Regions from separate parts of the Marinomonas sp. IMCC 4694 genome, predicted to be linked through region 2. Evidence: predicted binding sites of a transcription regulator. Region 2 holds the regulator's gene; each other region holds the start of a gene.
The links. Region 2 encodes sigma-54, which starts transcription at its own class of promoters, with help from an activator protein. Its sites were predicted from a motif close to TGGCACNNNNNTTGCTNT; they were not measured.
Positions count from the first base shown of each region.

Region 1: a site for sigma-54 is predicted at 2,224-2,241, ahead of FXV75_RS09640 (ANTAR domain-containing response regulator). Genes of this name have one in related genera too.
Region 3: a site for sigma-54 is predicted at 1,812-1,829, ahead of hpxO (FAD-dependent urate hydroxylase HpxO). Genes of this name have one in related genera too.

Region 1 is NZ_VSRV01000001.1:2,120,167-2,124,579, reverse strand. Features, by position in the region: partial or broken gene FXV75_RS16710 (type I secretion system permease/ATPase) at 1-5, shown strand, start outside; gene FXV75_RS09650 (HlyD family type I secretion periplasmic adaptor subunit) at 8-1,339, shown strand; gene FXV75_RS09645 (response regulator transcription factor) at 1,445-2,071, shown strand; gene FXV75_RS09640 (ANTAR domain-containing response regulator) at 2,282-2,887, shown strand; gene FXV75_RS09635 (CmpA/NrtA family ABC transporter substrate-binding protein) at 2,884-4,074, shown strand.
Region 2 is NZ_VSRV01000001.1:1,983,984-1,988,396, reverse strand. Features, by position in the region: gene mgtE (magnesium transporter) at 1-653, opposite strand, end outside; gene FXV75_RS09070 (HPr family phosphocarrier protein) at 661-930, opposite strand; gene FXV75_RS09065 (PTS sugar transporter subunit IIA) at 940-1,389, opposite strand; gene FXV75_RS09060 (RNA polymerase factor sigma-54) at 1,407-2,879, opposite strand; gene lptB (LPS export ABC transporter ATP-binding protein) at 2,955-3,680, opposite strand; gene lptA (lipopolysaccharide transport periplasmic protein LptA) at 3,681-4,190, opposite strand; gene lptC (LPS export ABC transporter periplasmic protein LptC) at 4,174-4,413, opposite strand, start outside.
Region 3 is NZ_VSRV01000001.1:1,413,507-1,417,919, forward strand. Features, by position in the region: gene FXV75_RS06380 (putative bifunctional diguanylate cyclase/phosphodiesterase) at 1-530, shown strand, start outside; gene hpxO (FAD-dependent urate hydroxylase HpxO) at 602-1,756, opposite strand; gene uraH (hydroxyisourate hydrolase) at 2,011-2,391, opposite strand; gene uraD (2-oxo-4-hydroxy-4-carboxy-5-ureidoimidazoline decarboxylase) at 2,544-3,065, shown strand; gene FXV75_RS06400 (isopenicillin N synthase family dioxygenase) at 3,174-4,160, opposite strand; gene FXV75_RS06405 (ABC transporter permease) at 4,251-4,413, opposite strand, start outside.

The sequences.
Region 1 (4,413 bases), 140 kb from region 2:
GTTAATGATGAGTGATAATAAATCGATTTCACAGCACGATCTTGAATATCTTACTGACCGCAACGCGGCCTTAATGCTAAAGACTCCTCGTGGTGGGCGAATCATTTTATGGGTAATCTTTGTTTTTGTAGCAGCGGCATTGGTGTGGGCAAATTACACCTCCTTGGATGAAGTGACGGTTGGCGAAGGTAAGGTAATACCTTCGAGTCAAGTGCAGCAAATCCAAAACCTTGAGGGGGGGATTTTAAAAGAAATTAACGTTCAAGTGGGTCAGGTGGTAGACAATCGCCAAATCTTGATGACGATTGAAAACACAGAAGCCTTATCGTCTCTGAGGGAGCAGCAAGCCGAATCGATTAATTTACAAGTAAGAGCAACACGTTTACAGGCTGAGTCCTACGGGATTGAACCTGATTTTAGTGAGGAGTTTAAAAAAGATTACCCCCTCGTCGTAAAAAGAGAGCTGGATTTGTATAACAGCCGGCGAGAGTCTTTGCGTACAAACCAAGTGGGTTTTGAGCAGCAAATTGTACAGAAAAGACAAGAAATCATCGAGCTTGAGGCAAAACTGGATAATCTAAAACAAAGTTATGGATTCTCAAAAGAAGAGCTGGATTTAACACGTCCAGCTTATAAGCAAGGGGCCGTTTCACGGGTTGAGTTGTTACAGCTTGAGCGTCAAGTTAATCAGCTACAAGGAGAGTTAGAGGCAACTCAGCTTGCTATTCCACGTGCGCAATCCTCTTTAAAGGAAGCGCAAAGTAAACTGCAAGAAAGTGATGCGACGTTCCGATCAGAAGCCCAAGAGGACCTGACTGGCGTACGCAGCAAACTGGATCAGTTACGTGAAACCAATGTATCGCTTGAAGACAAGGTATCCAGAACGCAAGTTCGATCGCCAGTGAAAGGAATTGTAAAACAAATTCAATTAAATACCGTTGGAGGCGTTATCAAGCCTGGTATGAATTTGATGGAAATCGTTCCCATTGAAGACTCTCTGCTTATTGAAGCCAAAGTTCGCCCTGAAAACATTGGTTTTATCCAGCCCAAATTCAGTGCTGTAGTTAAATTGTCGGCATATGATTTTGCTGTTTTCGGGGGGTTGCATGGGGTGGTTGAAAATATCAGTGCAGACACCATTTTGGATGAAGAGGGGAAAAGCTTTTACCTTGTTCGAGTCCGTACTGACAAAAATTATTTAGGTACCGATCAGTCCCCATTACCTATTATTCCTGGCATGCAGGCTACGGTAGACATATTGACAGGGAAGAAAACATTGCTTGATTACCTCCTAAAACCTATTTTAAAAGCAAAACAAAATGCACTTCGTGAACGTTAATTACAAAAATAATGCTTAGAACAGAGCTTGATAACAAATGTTAACAATTGAGTGTTGTTTGCTGTTTAGAATGTCAGCAAGGTATTTGCTAGGACGAAACTTATTTTGAAAATTTTGTGTTGGAATACAGATGACGCCGTATGGAAGCATTGGAATCAGGTTATCAATGTCTCCGCTTCCATGGTGCGAACCGAATCGTTTGAAGCGGCTTATGATGTGCTTAGCGCCTCAGGGGGCGCGCTTTCATACTGCTTTATTTATTTAGGTGATAGTGCCTTTTCACAACAAGTGGAAGGCGTTGTGCGCTTGTGTTCTGATTTTCCTACTCAAAAGATCATCGTTTTTCCTAACCAGGCAAGTCAAGCGGCGGCTGCGCGTTTATTCTCTGCTGGAGTCAATGGTCAATGTGCCCCTTATATTGGTAAAGATCAGCTTGAATTGGTGTTGTCTGTGATCGATGCAGGGGAAATATGGGGTGGAAAAGCTTTTATACAGCAGCTTATTATGCAGTCGCCTTCAATATCGGCTTCTTCTGTGCTGTCAGATAAGTTGGCAGATTTATCAGAACGTGAGCATAAGGTAGCGGAAGGTATTTCGAGAGGTTTGTCTAATAAGGAAATTGCTCTAGAGATGAGTATCACCGAGCGTACAATAAAAGCTCACTTGACCTCTATTTTTAAAAAGACAGGCACGAAAGACCGGTTGTCTTTAGCTTTGCTGGTTAAGGGGTGATTTTTTGCTTTTAGTTGGTGCATATTTTTAATACTTCGCACCGTTATTTTTTTTTTCTGTATTTTTTGTATTCAATATTTTGCTCAAATCATTCTTAAAGGCCCAAAATGGGCCTTTTTTGTCTTTATTCTTCGAAAAAAAACCAACCTTACTGGCGTAATATTTGCTTCTTAATTGAGCGTAAACTTACGATTTTAAAGAGAATGCACCATGCCAGCGCTCCCTGAAACAGAATTAACCGTGATGCTTGTCGATAATGAACCCGCAAGAGCGGCGATTGTTGAGCAAGCCATGACGGACAGTGGCTATCGTGTCATTAGGCGCCTTGAAAATGCCAAAAATTTAACAGAGGCCGTCAATAAATATCAGCCTGATATGGTGATTATTGATATTGAGTCGCCAGATCGAGATATGTTGGAAAATATGTCCAGACTCACTAAAGATAATCCTCGCCCCATCGTTATGTTTGCTCAAGAAGATGACTCGAAACATGTCGAAGCCGCCATTCGTGCCGGTGTGAGTGCTTATGTTGTTGACGGAGTTAACAGTGGAAGTGTCAAGGCGCTGTTGCAAGTCGCCATTGCTCGATTCAGAGAATTTCAAGCGTTAAGGTCTGAATTGGAAAGTGTAAAAAGTCAATTAGAAGACCGTAAGCTCATAGACAAAGCAAAAGGGTTGATCATGAAACACCAAAAATGCGATGAACCAGCCGCCTACCAAGCGCTGAGAAAATTAGCGATGGATCGTAGTCAGCGTATGACTGAGGTGGCGCGAAACATCATTTCCGTAATGGCTTTAATGGGGGATTCGAAATGAGCCAAATATCAAATCCTCCTATTTTGCATGCCGTAGAGCCTGTTCGCATTGGGTTTATTCCACTGATTGATTGTGCGCCTTTCGTCATTGCTTACGAAAAGGGTTTCTTTGCCGATGAAGGTGTCGATGTTGTCTTGTCGAAAGAGGCTTCTTGGGCCAGCATTCGCGACAAAGTGGCCTTTAATTTACTCGACGGTGCTCATATGTTGGCCTCAATGCCTATTGCGGCAACATTAGGGGTGGGTACGCTTAAAGCGGCCATGCAAACCAGCTTTACGGTCAGTCATAATGGTAATGGGATAACAGTGAGTAACGCCTTATACGATCAGCTTCGGCTGGTCGCCAGTAATGCAGAGGACATTCGTAACGGAATGGCCTTGAAACAATGTATTGAAGAGCGTGGCGATGATAAACCGCCGTTACGTTTTGCCATGGTATACCCGTATTCGTCTCACAATTACCAATTAAGGGATTGGCTTAGCCAAGCAGGCATAGACCCAGATAAAGACGTTCAAATTGTCGTCGTGCCACCAGTAAAAATGATAGACAGTTTAAAAAGCGGCGACATTGATGGCTATTGCGTTGGAGAGCCCTGGAACAGTCTTGCGGTGGAGCAAGGTGTCGGTCACATGTTGGTGACAGGTTACGACATTTGGGGCAGCACACCCGAGAAAGTTTTCGGTGTGAATTCTTTATGGGCTGAGCAAAAACCAGACGTACATCTAGCCATGATTCGAGCCTTGGAAAAAGCGTGCCGATGGGTAGATGACCCCATTAATCGAACAGATTTATTGAACCTGTTAAGTCAGTCAGAGTATTTGAACTGCACGGTTGAGCAGTTGATTTATGGTTTTGGTTCTATAAAACCTAAAAGCCAGTTTGACTGGCCGTTGCAAGCGTATCAACGTTTTTCTGGCGAGGGTGTGAATAAGCCGCTGCCCAGTTATGCACTATGGATTATGGCGCAAATGCACCGTTGGCATCAATTATCATCTGTCGCTTCTCTTAATGAAACCGCTGAGCAGGTGTATCGACAAGATTTGTACATTAAGGCATTAGGTTTAAGCGACACCCTTGATCGTTCTTGGCATTTAGCACCAGATGAAGCTTTGGTTTGGCTGGGGTCTGTCGCATCAGGAAAGATACGATTACATGAAGAGGGTATCCATAAAGGGTTTCGGCGGTAGCGTGTCCTTTATGGTGCGTTGTGCGTGATGGTTGGGCGCAGTAAAACCTAAACAGGGATGGAATTTATAGTGAGCGGTGACTAAAAAACACATCCATAAATTAAAAATCAACAAAATCATTAACTTAAGATAGTTGGCGCGTTTTATGCTAATTATTTAGTAAATCGTTATCGGGACAAACACGATTTAACGATAAAAAATGAACGCTTTATTTTAGCAACACCAGCAACGATGGCTGGTGATTGTTCACATTATTAAAGTCCAATGTAGGGCTTTTCTTGAATGGCAAAGGTGCCTGTAAACACATTATATGTGATTTGCACGCGCCTTTTTTTTGTT
Region 2 (4,413 bases):
TTGGCTGGGGTTTCGGCTTGGATAACGGTGTATTCGGTTTCCATGATGTCTCGCACGGTGGCGTTGACATCGGATACCAGAAGTTTGGTCAGTGGCAGTATGCCGAGTAAACGATCTGAGCGGCTGACAACAAGCAGGCTGTCGGTCATATCTGGTAGTGTGTTGTGCCTGCGTAAATAGCGAAATACTATGTCAATAGTGATGTTCGGACGTATGGTAATAGTGTCCGTATTCATCAAGCCGCCGGCAGAATCTTCTGAGTAGCTTAATAGCGCTTCTACTCGGGCTCTGTCCTGAGTCGTCATTGAAGCAAGTACTTCTTTTACGATCGTCTCTGGCAAATGTTGAAGTAAATCGGCGAGATCATCGCTTTCGAAGTGTTCAGAAACGGCAATAAGTCGTTCTGTGTCCATGTTCTTCATGAACTGGACACCAATATCTTCACTCAGATATTGCAGTACTTCGCCTTCGTTTTTGGCTTCTATCAATTCCCAGAGCAGTTTGCGCTCTTTGGGCGGGGAAGATTCTAATAACCGAGCAACATCTTGCGCAGGCAAAGCGCCGTTAAGCAAATAACGGATCTGCATCGTGGCACCGGATTCAAGCGATTCGGTGACGGTCTGAAGGTGATTAAGCGTGCTTTGCTCTGACATAGTGGTGCTACTCGTCTTCCCCAAAGCGATTGTGAATCAATTCAATAACAGCATTAAGGGCGTCTTCTTCATCGTCACCGTTCGTCTTAATAATTATGTCTGTGCCTTTGCCTGCCGCTAGCATCATCATAGCCATGATGCTTTTACCGTCTACATTTCGCCCTTCTTTCTCGATGGTAATGTCACAAGAAAAGCGAGATGTTGTTTCTACAAGTTTGCCAGCCGCCCGAGCGTGTAAACCAAGCTTGTTAATAATAGTAGTGGACTTTTCCTGCATGCTCTTTTCCTATAGTAGTGCGCTAAATACAGTAAATAGATCTTCGTTTGACTGAGCCAAACGCAGTTTTTTTAGTGATTCGGGAGACTGAGCTAATTCAGCAATTTGTGCTAAGGTCGCAAGGTGCTGGTCGCATTCATTGGGCGGCACAATCAGCGCAAAAATAAGGTCAACGGGTTTTCTATCAATCGAATCAAAATCGATTGCCGTTTGCAGTGACATGATGACAATGGCGGTATGGTTCGCTGATTCGAGTCGACAGTGTGGGATGGCAATGCCATTGCCGATCCCTGTGCTTCCGAGTTTTTCTCGTCCAAGCAACGCGTCATAAATGGCTTCGTTGTTGCAGTGAAGTCGGTTTGAGGCGATGTCGGCAAGCGTTTCAAGAACACGTTTTTTGCTCACAATATCTTGTTGCGCTAAAACAAGATCTGCTTTTAATAAGGCTTTCAAGGACATGATAAAATGGTTTCCGTTTAGATCAGTCGTTTTCGTTCGTTGGACGGAGGGATGTTCATCGCCTCGCGGTATTTTGCCACAGTTCGTCTAGCAACCTGTATGCCTTGACCGGCCAGTATTGCGGCCAGTTTGTTGTCGCTTAACGGTTTTTTTGCAGGTTCATCAGCGACTAATTTTTTGATCATAGCTCGTATCGCGGTGGATGAACACTCTCCGCCTGAAGCCGTGTTAACGTGGCTTGAGAAGAAGTACTTGAGCTCAAAGATACCTTTGGGCGTGTGCATGTATTTTTGTGTTGTGACTCGAGAAATGGTCGACTCGTGCATGCCTACTTCTTCGGCAACATCGTGTAGAACCATGGGCTTCATCGCTTCTTCGCCCAGTTCAAAAAAATCAATTTGACGACTGACAATGCAGCTGGCGACTTTTAGTAGGGTTTCGTTGCGGCTTTGTAAGCTTTTCATAAACCACTTGGCTTCTTGAAGCGAAGTTTTAATGTAACTCGCGTCTTCTGGTGTGGCTGCTGTGCTGGCCATCGCTGAATAAGTTTCATTGATCTTTACAGGCGGTAAGGCGTCGTTGTTAAGTTCAACTTGCCAGGTATTATTGCGTTTTTTAACAGACACATCTGGAATGACATAGTCAGTATCGTCAGCGTCAATCACGGAACCCGGTCGTGGATTTAGTTGCTGAATGAGGTTGATAACCTCTTTAAGTGCTTCGTCTTTGAGTTTGGTTTTTCGGCTAAGTTGTGCAAAATCTCGATTGCCTAATAATGGCAGATAATGATCGATTAGGTTATGTGTGCTTTTGTATAAGGGGTGCGTATTAAAGGCCTCTAATTGCACCAGTAAACAGTCACGTAGATCAATAGAGCAAACCCCTACGGGGTCGAAACGTTGCAAGCGATGCTGTACTGCGATGACTTCTTCAATATCTAAATCATCAAGCTCAGCTCCCAAAGATTCCCAAATGTCCTCAGGAGTGATGCTAAGATACCCATCCGGCTGAACGCATTCGATGATAGCGTAAGCGATTTCAATGTCCCGATCTGACATATGGGTCAGGTTTAATTGCCATATCAGGTGATCTTGAATGCTCTCAGCAGGGGCGTTGCGACTTTCGAAATCACCGTCTCCTTCGTAACTGTTGTTGTCACTGATTGCGGCGGACGATCCTTGGTAGGTGTCATCCCAGCTGCTGTCTATGGACAACTCTTCCGGAATGCTTTCGGTCCACTCTGATTCGATGCGAGGCTCTTCGCTTGGTGCATCAAGGGGGGTATCGGCTGCGCTTTTAGATTCGATACTGGCGGGCGCATCATGATGATGTTCGTCGTCATCCAGTTCAAGCAATGGGTTTGACTCTAAGAATTCGTGTATTTCTTGTTTAAGGTCTAACGTGGAAAGCTGCAGCAAACGGATGGCTTGTTGCAGTTGCGGCGTCATGGTCAGCTGTTGACCGAGTTTTAATTGCAAAGACTGCTTCATAGAGCAACTCTTTTTGTTTGAGTGAATTGGAACGAGTTGTGCATACTACTCCCTTTCTCCAGCAATGATAAGGGGTTACAGACGGAAGTCGTCGCCTAAATAGACCTTTTTTACTTGTTCGTTATTGATCACCGTCTCAGCGTCGCCCGAGGCAATAATGTAGCCATTACCCACAATGTAGGCTTTATCGCAAATGTCCAGTGTCTCACGAACGTTGTGATCGGTGATCAACACACCAATGCCACTTTGTTGAAGATGTTTAATAATGAGCTTAATATCACCAACTGAAATGGGGTCAACCCCTGCAAATGGTTCGTCTAACAATATGAACTTTGGGTTCATAGCGACGGCTCTTGCTATTTCAACACGACGCCTTTCACCACCGGATAAGGCCATACCCAAATTATGACGAATGTGGGTAATGTGAAACTCCTCAAGTAAGCTTTCTAGGCGATCTTTTTGTTGCGTTTTGTTCAGTTCTTTACGGGTTTCTAAAATGGCTAAGATGTTATTTTCAACTGACATTTTGCGAAAAATAGACGCTTCTTGTGGTAAGTAGCCAATGCCTTTTTGGGCGCGTGTGTGCATGGCGTTATGGGTGATGTCTTGCCCATCAATGAAAATACCGCCAGCGTCATTGGCGACCATGCCTACAATCATATAAAAGCAGGTGGTTTTTCCGGCACCATTAGGGCCAAGTAAGCCTACCGCTTCGCCAGACTCAACGGCTATAGAGACGTCTTTTACGACTTGGCGTTTTTTATAACTTTTGGCGAGATTTTTTGCTTCTAAGCGTGCCATCTATTTTTTTGCCTCAGGTGCTTGGGGTTGTAATGTCATAAAGACGCGGCCTGTGGTTTTTTTCTCGGCACTGAAAGTGCCGTCTGCGATCATGTAGAGAATGTAGTCCGCAGTAATGGAGTTTTGCATGCGGCTCAAATAACTCTCGCCGAGAATTTCAAGTGTAGAGTCATGGGTTGAGTAACGTATTTCATTCCCCTGACTGATAACCATGTTACCACTCCAGTCCACTTGCTGGCTGAACTTGGCGGGTTTTCCTGTCGCTTCTAGGCGATTGAACGCCCGTGTCAGCGGATCTGTTGATACTTTTAGGTACTGGGCTTGTATTTCAATCGTACCTTGTTTTACGAAGACATTGCCTTTGTAAATAGCTTCACCAGAGGTTTGATCAAAAGCAGCTTCATCGGCCTGAATTTCGAGCGGTTGACTCATGTCTTCTGGCAGTGCGTAAGCTTGAGAGCCTAACAGTGCCACGGCGACTAAGGCACTAATATTAACGAATGGTTTCATATTTTCCTCGTACAGATCCTGTCATCAAGACGTCTTCTGAGTGAATGTAAGTGGTTATTTTGCCTGCAGAAGTCTCACCTTGAGTTGATATCAGCATGGCATTGCCATAACTGATGAGTGATTGGTCTTGCTCTAAATAGTGCACATTATCGGCCACCAGCTGAATGTTTTCTGATAGTCGGTATTTTTTAATCGCTTGGGCATTTTCAGTGAGCAAAATATC
Region 3 (4,413 bases), 570 kb from region 2:
GTTTGCATGTGAACTTATCCGCGCAAGATCTGCAGACGAATGCTTTATATGAACTCGCTTCTGAGCTGATAGAAAGAGACCCTTTGTGTATTCATCAGATGATTTTTGAAATCACAGAAAATGCGATGCTAAAAGACTTGTACGCAGGCAAAAAAATGATGCTGCGCCTTAACGAGATTGGTTTTAAATTTAGTATTGATGATTTTGGCACTGGCTTTTCTTCTTTGTCTTTGTTGCGTGATTTACCGATAACACAAATAAAAATAGACCGTTCTTTTGTTATGAATATGACTGTCAGCTCAGTGAATCATGCGATTGTTAAATCAACCTTATTTTTGGCGAAGAATCTACATTGCAGTGTGGTTGCTGAGGGTGTTGAGGACCATCAGACCGGTCAAGAGCTGAAAAACTTAGAGTGCAATCATCTTCAAGGGTATCATTTTAGCCGAGCGGTGCCGTTATCAAGCTTTGTGGGTAGTTTTGTCGAGAGCACACTGCTCGATACCGGTGTTGTTTCTAGCGCGCCTTGAATTGAAAAGCTGCTTGTAATCATACAAAGCAGCCATTTTGTTTTCTACGTGTTTTTTGGTTTGAAAACGCCTTACGCCAATGGTCCACCCATAATGGTGTGGTGGAGTCCCGCGATGATGTTGTCGCCTTTTTCTGTTTTCAGTTCATCGTACCAAGCCTGAGTTTCCTCCATATTTTTGCCATGTGTGACGTCGCAGCGTTTACGGGCTTTTAATACTAAGTCTTTAACACGGAAGTGGCGTTTTTCTTCATAGTTTTTAAGTGCCGTTTCTATGTGTTGGCTGGCCGCGAAGCATTGACCCAAGACGACGGCGTCTTCTAAAGCGGAGCAACCGCCTTGGCCGATGTCTGGCGTAGTGCTGTGAGCAGAATCTCCCAATAAGGCAATTTTGCCTTTTACTAGCGTGTCGAAAGGATCGATATCGTGAATCTCAATTCGATTCGTGGTGTCTGGATCGATCGAATCGATCAAAATTTGGACAGGCGTTGACCAACCCTTAAAATACCCTTTTAGATCGGCTTGCACCGTTTCTCTGTTTTCTTTTAAGCCGGTTGGTAGCGGCACATCAAAAAAGAAATAGAAACGACCATCGGCAATGGGCATGACGGAAACACGTTTGCCTTCTGCCACATACGTTGTCCATTGGTCTTTAGGGGCGATGTCTTCGTTAATGTCCACTAGACCATTCCAGTTCACATAGCCTGCGTAGCGTCGGTCGGTTTGAAAACCAATGACATGCTCCCGCACTACGGAACGTGCACCGTCTGCGGCGATCATCATGTCGCCTGTTGCCGTGCTACCATCGGTAAAGTAAGCCGTGACGCCATGTTCGTTTTGTTCAACTTTTTCTAGGCGTTTACCAAACTGAATGTTGTCTTTGCCCCAATGGTCAATCATTTGGCTCTGTAAGTCGGCCCGTGATACGGGGCAAGGGCGTTCGCCGACAGATTTTACTAATGGTGCTAGGCTGAATTGCGTCATGACGGAGCCGCTCATGCCGTCGTGGTAAGCCATGTTGTGCATCGGGCCACCTAGGGCATCCATGATGTCGCCCATTCCCAAATGATTCATGCATTTCACGCCATTTGACCAAATAGACAAAGCGGCGCCTACGGGCTTTATTTCTTTAACCGCTTCAAAAATATCGCATTCGATGCCTTGTTGCTTTAATGCGGCGGCGGCTGACATTCCACCGATACCCGCGCCTATAATTACTGCTTTCATGGTGTGTTTCCTCTGATGTTTGAGATGATTTGTTGAGATGACTTAAAGCAGGACATTCGCAAGTTATATGCCATGAAACAAATGGATCTTAAAAATAAATTGTGAAACCTTTGTTTTAGAGGCGTACAGAAAAATGAACCCAAAGCCAAAGCACGCAAGGTGTGGTGTGCTATTTTGGCTCTGAGTGAAAAGCATGTTTTAACGTGGTGCGTTGTGATAAATCTTGGTGCGCTTTATGCAGTTTTTTTGAGCGCTTAGCTGCCTCGGTAGGTGCTGTATGAGTAGGGCGAAACCAGCAAAGGAATATGATAATGCGCGTCTGAGTCGCTGATTCCAAATCGGATGACCACGACGTTCAAAAATTCAGGAACTTGCTCTTTGTCGTTGTTGTCTTTAATGGCTGAAGTCGAGTGTTTGGCGAAATACTCGTCAATTAAGAATTCCAGCTCGTATACGCCCGTTCTAAAGTCGTCTGCTTGCAGCAAAGGCTCATTGCAGCGGCCATCTTCATTTGACACTGTGCTGTGAAGGCGTTGTCGTTGCCCGTCACTGGTGTGTTGGTAAAGGTGTATGGTGACCCCTGAAGCAGCGACCCCTCGGGTGGTGTCTAAAATGTGGGTGGTTAAATAGCCCATGTTATTTCCTTGATTGGTTTTGAAAAGATTGTTCCATATGTTTCAATAAATGTGCCATATGTTTCTATTGTGGTCTTTGGCGAGTTGAATGAATAAAATAGTAAACAGCTTTTTATCGTTTTACCAAAAAACTTAGAATTTGGAGTCTGATTATGCACGACCCGTTAGCGACGCTCGATAACCTCAATAAAGCGGATTTTATTTCGTTATTCAGTGGAATTTACGAGCATTCAGATTGGGTGGCAGACGCACTATGGCATCAAAAAGTGCAGCATCCCAGTGGTTATTTTCACGATATTACGAGCATTAAAATTGTGATGGCTAATATTGTTGAGAACAGCACAGACGAGCAAAAGTTGTTGCTACTTCGTGCTCACCCTGATTTAGCGGGAAAAGCCGCATTAGCGGGTGAGTTGACACATGCCTCAACCAACGAGCAGGCTGGTGCAGGTCTTGATCACTGTTCAGAAGAGGAGCTTGCGCACTTTTTGCAGCTTAACAATCGTTATCATGAGAAATTTGGCTTCCCCTTTATTATGGCCGTAAAAGGTGCCACAAAAGCGCAAATTTTGGCGGGTTTTGAAGCGCGAACCCCCAATGATTGTCAAACAGAGTTTGACCGAGCCATGAGCGAAGTGCATAAGATCGCAGGCTTTCGTTTGGCGGATTTATAATGCTGTTCGTATGATTAAACGCCAAAAAACACCCATGGCTATGATCGAAGTAAGCTCAATACAGGGTCAAAGAAATGGGTGTTTTTTTCGTCGAATGTTTGCGATGGTTTATTGATCGACGAAGTTTGCCAGTATCCGTTGCGTTAAAAAGTCGGCCGCGCTTATTGGCTGGTAACGTTTGGCAGGGCCTTGAATGATTTGCGACTTATTGGCCTGACAAAAGAAAGCGATAGAATGACGGCTGCCACAGTATTCATCGACTCGGGGTTGTCGTACTCGATGTAAATTAGAAATGAGCTGGTCATCGCTCCAGCGCATGAGCATATCGCCGATGTTGCACGTGATGACATCGCCATAGGGTGGAATGCTGGTCCAGCGTTGTGTTTCAGCTTCGGTTCCTGGGCACACTTGTAATCCGCCATGGCCTTCGTGCTGAAACAGCAGCGTTAGACAATCGAAATCCGTGTGTGCGCCTGCACGCCAGCTATTGCCTTGTTCTGTGACGCCTTCTGTAGCGAAATAGTGTAATAAACGTAAGGTACTTTGGTAATCTGGCTTGCTTGGGTCATGAGCCCGACTAAAAAAATCTTGATCAAACCCCAGTTTCGTGGCGAAGCACGACAACACTTTCATTCCCACTTCCCAGCACTTTTGCTCAAATCTTAGGGTGTTTGCTTGAAAATTAGGCAATTCGGCTTCGGTTGGCCATACATTATCCATGTGATATTGAGTAATTTGGTAGGATTCTTTTTGGTCTTTAGTGCCTGTAGAAGGGCGAATTTGGCTGCGACTTTCCCAGCCCGCGTTCACGCTTTTGGGTCTAGGGTATTGCGCTTTTATCTTGGTTGGAAGATCAAAAAAACGCTCGGATTCGCCAAAAGCGGCTTTTATCTCTTCGGGGGCGATGCCATGATGGCTAAGTTGGAAAAAACCAATTTCTGTGGCGGCTCGCCAGAGCTGTTCGGTTATTTCTTCACGACGGTTTTCAAAATCGCTTAAGTCTATGATGCGGATTTCTCGATCGTTTGTGTCTTCTCCGGCGCCACCAAAGGTGGTTTCTCGTTGCAGTTCTTCGAGTGAATAGGTCGTGCTCATTGTAAACTCCTAAAGGGAGCAATGACCCGACGCATGGTTAAGCATGCGCCTGACTGCTTCTACTCCTGTTGTTGTTGCAGTTGCTTTGGGTTATTTTTTCTTGGGTAAGCTCCAAGGGAAAAGCCACACTTGAATCCACTGTATCGATTTAAACATCAATAAGCTGATGATGGACAAGAAGATCAGTCCAGCGAACGCTTGGGGAATTTTAAAGAAAGACGTCGAGAACTGGATGAAATAACCCAAACCTTCT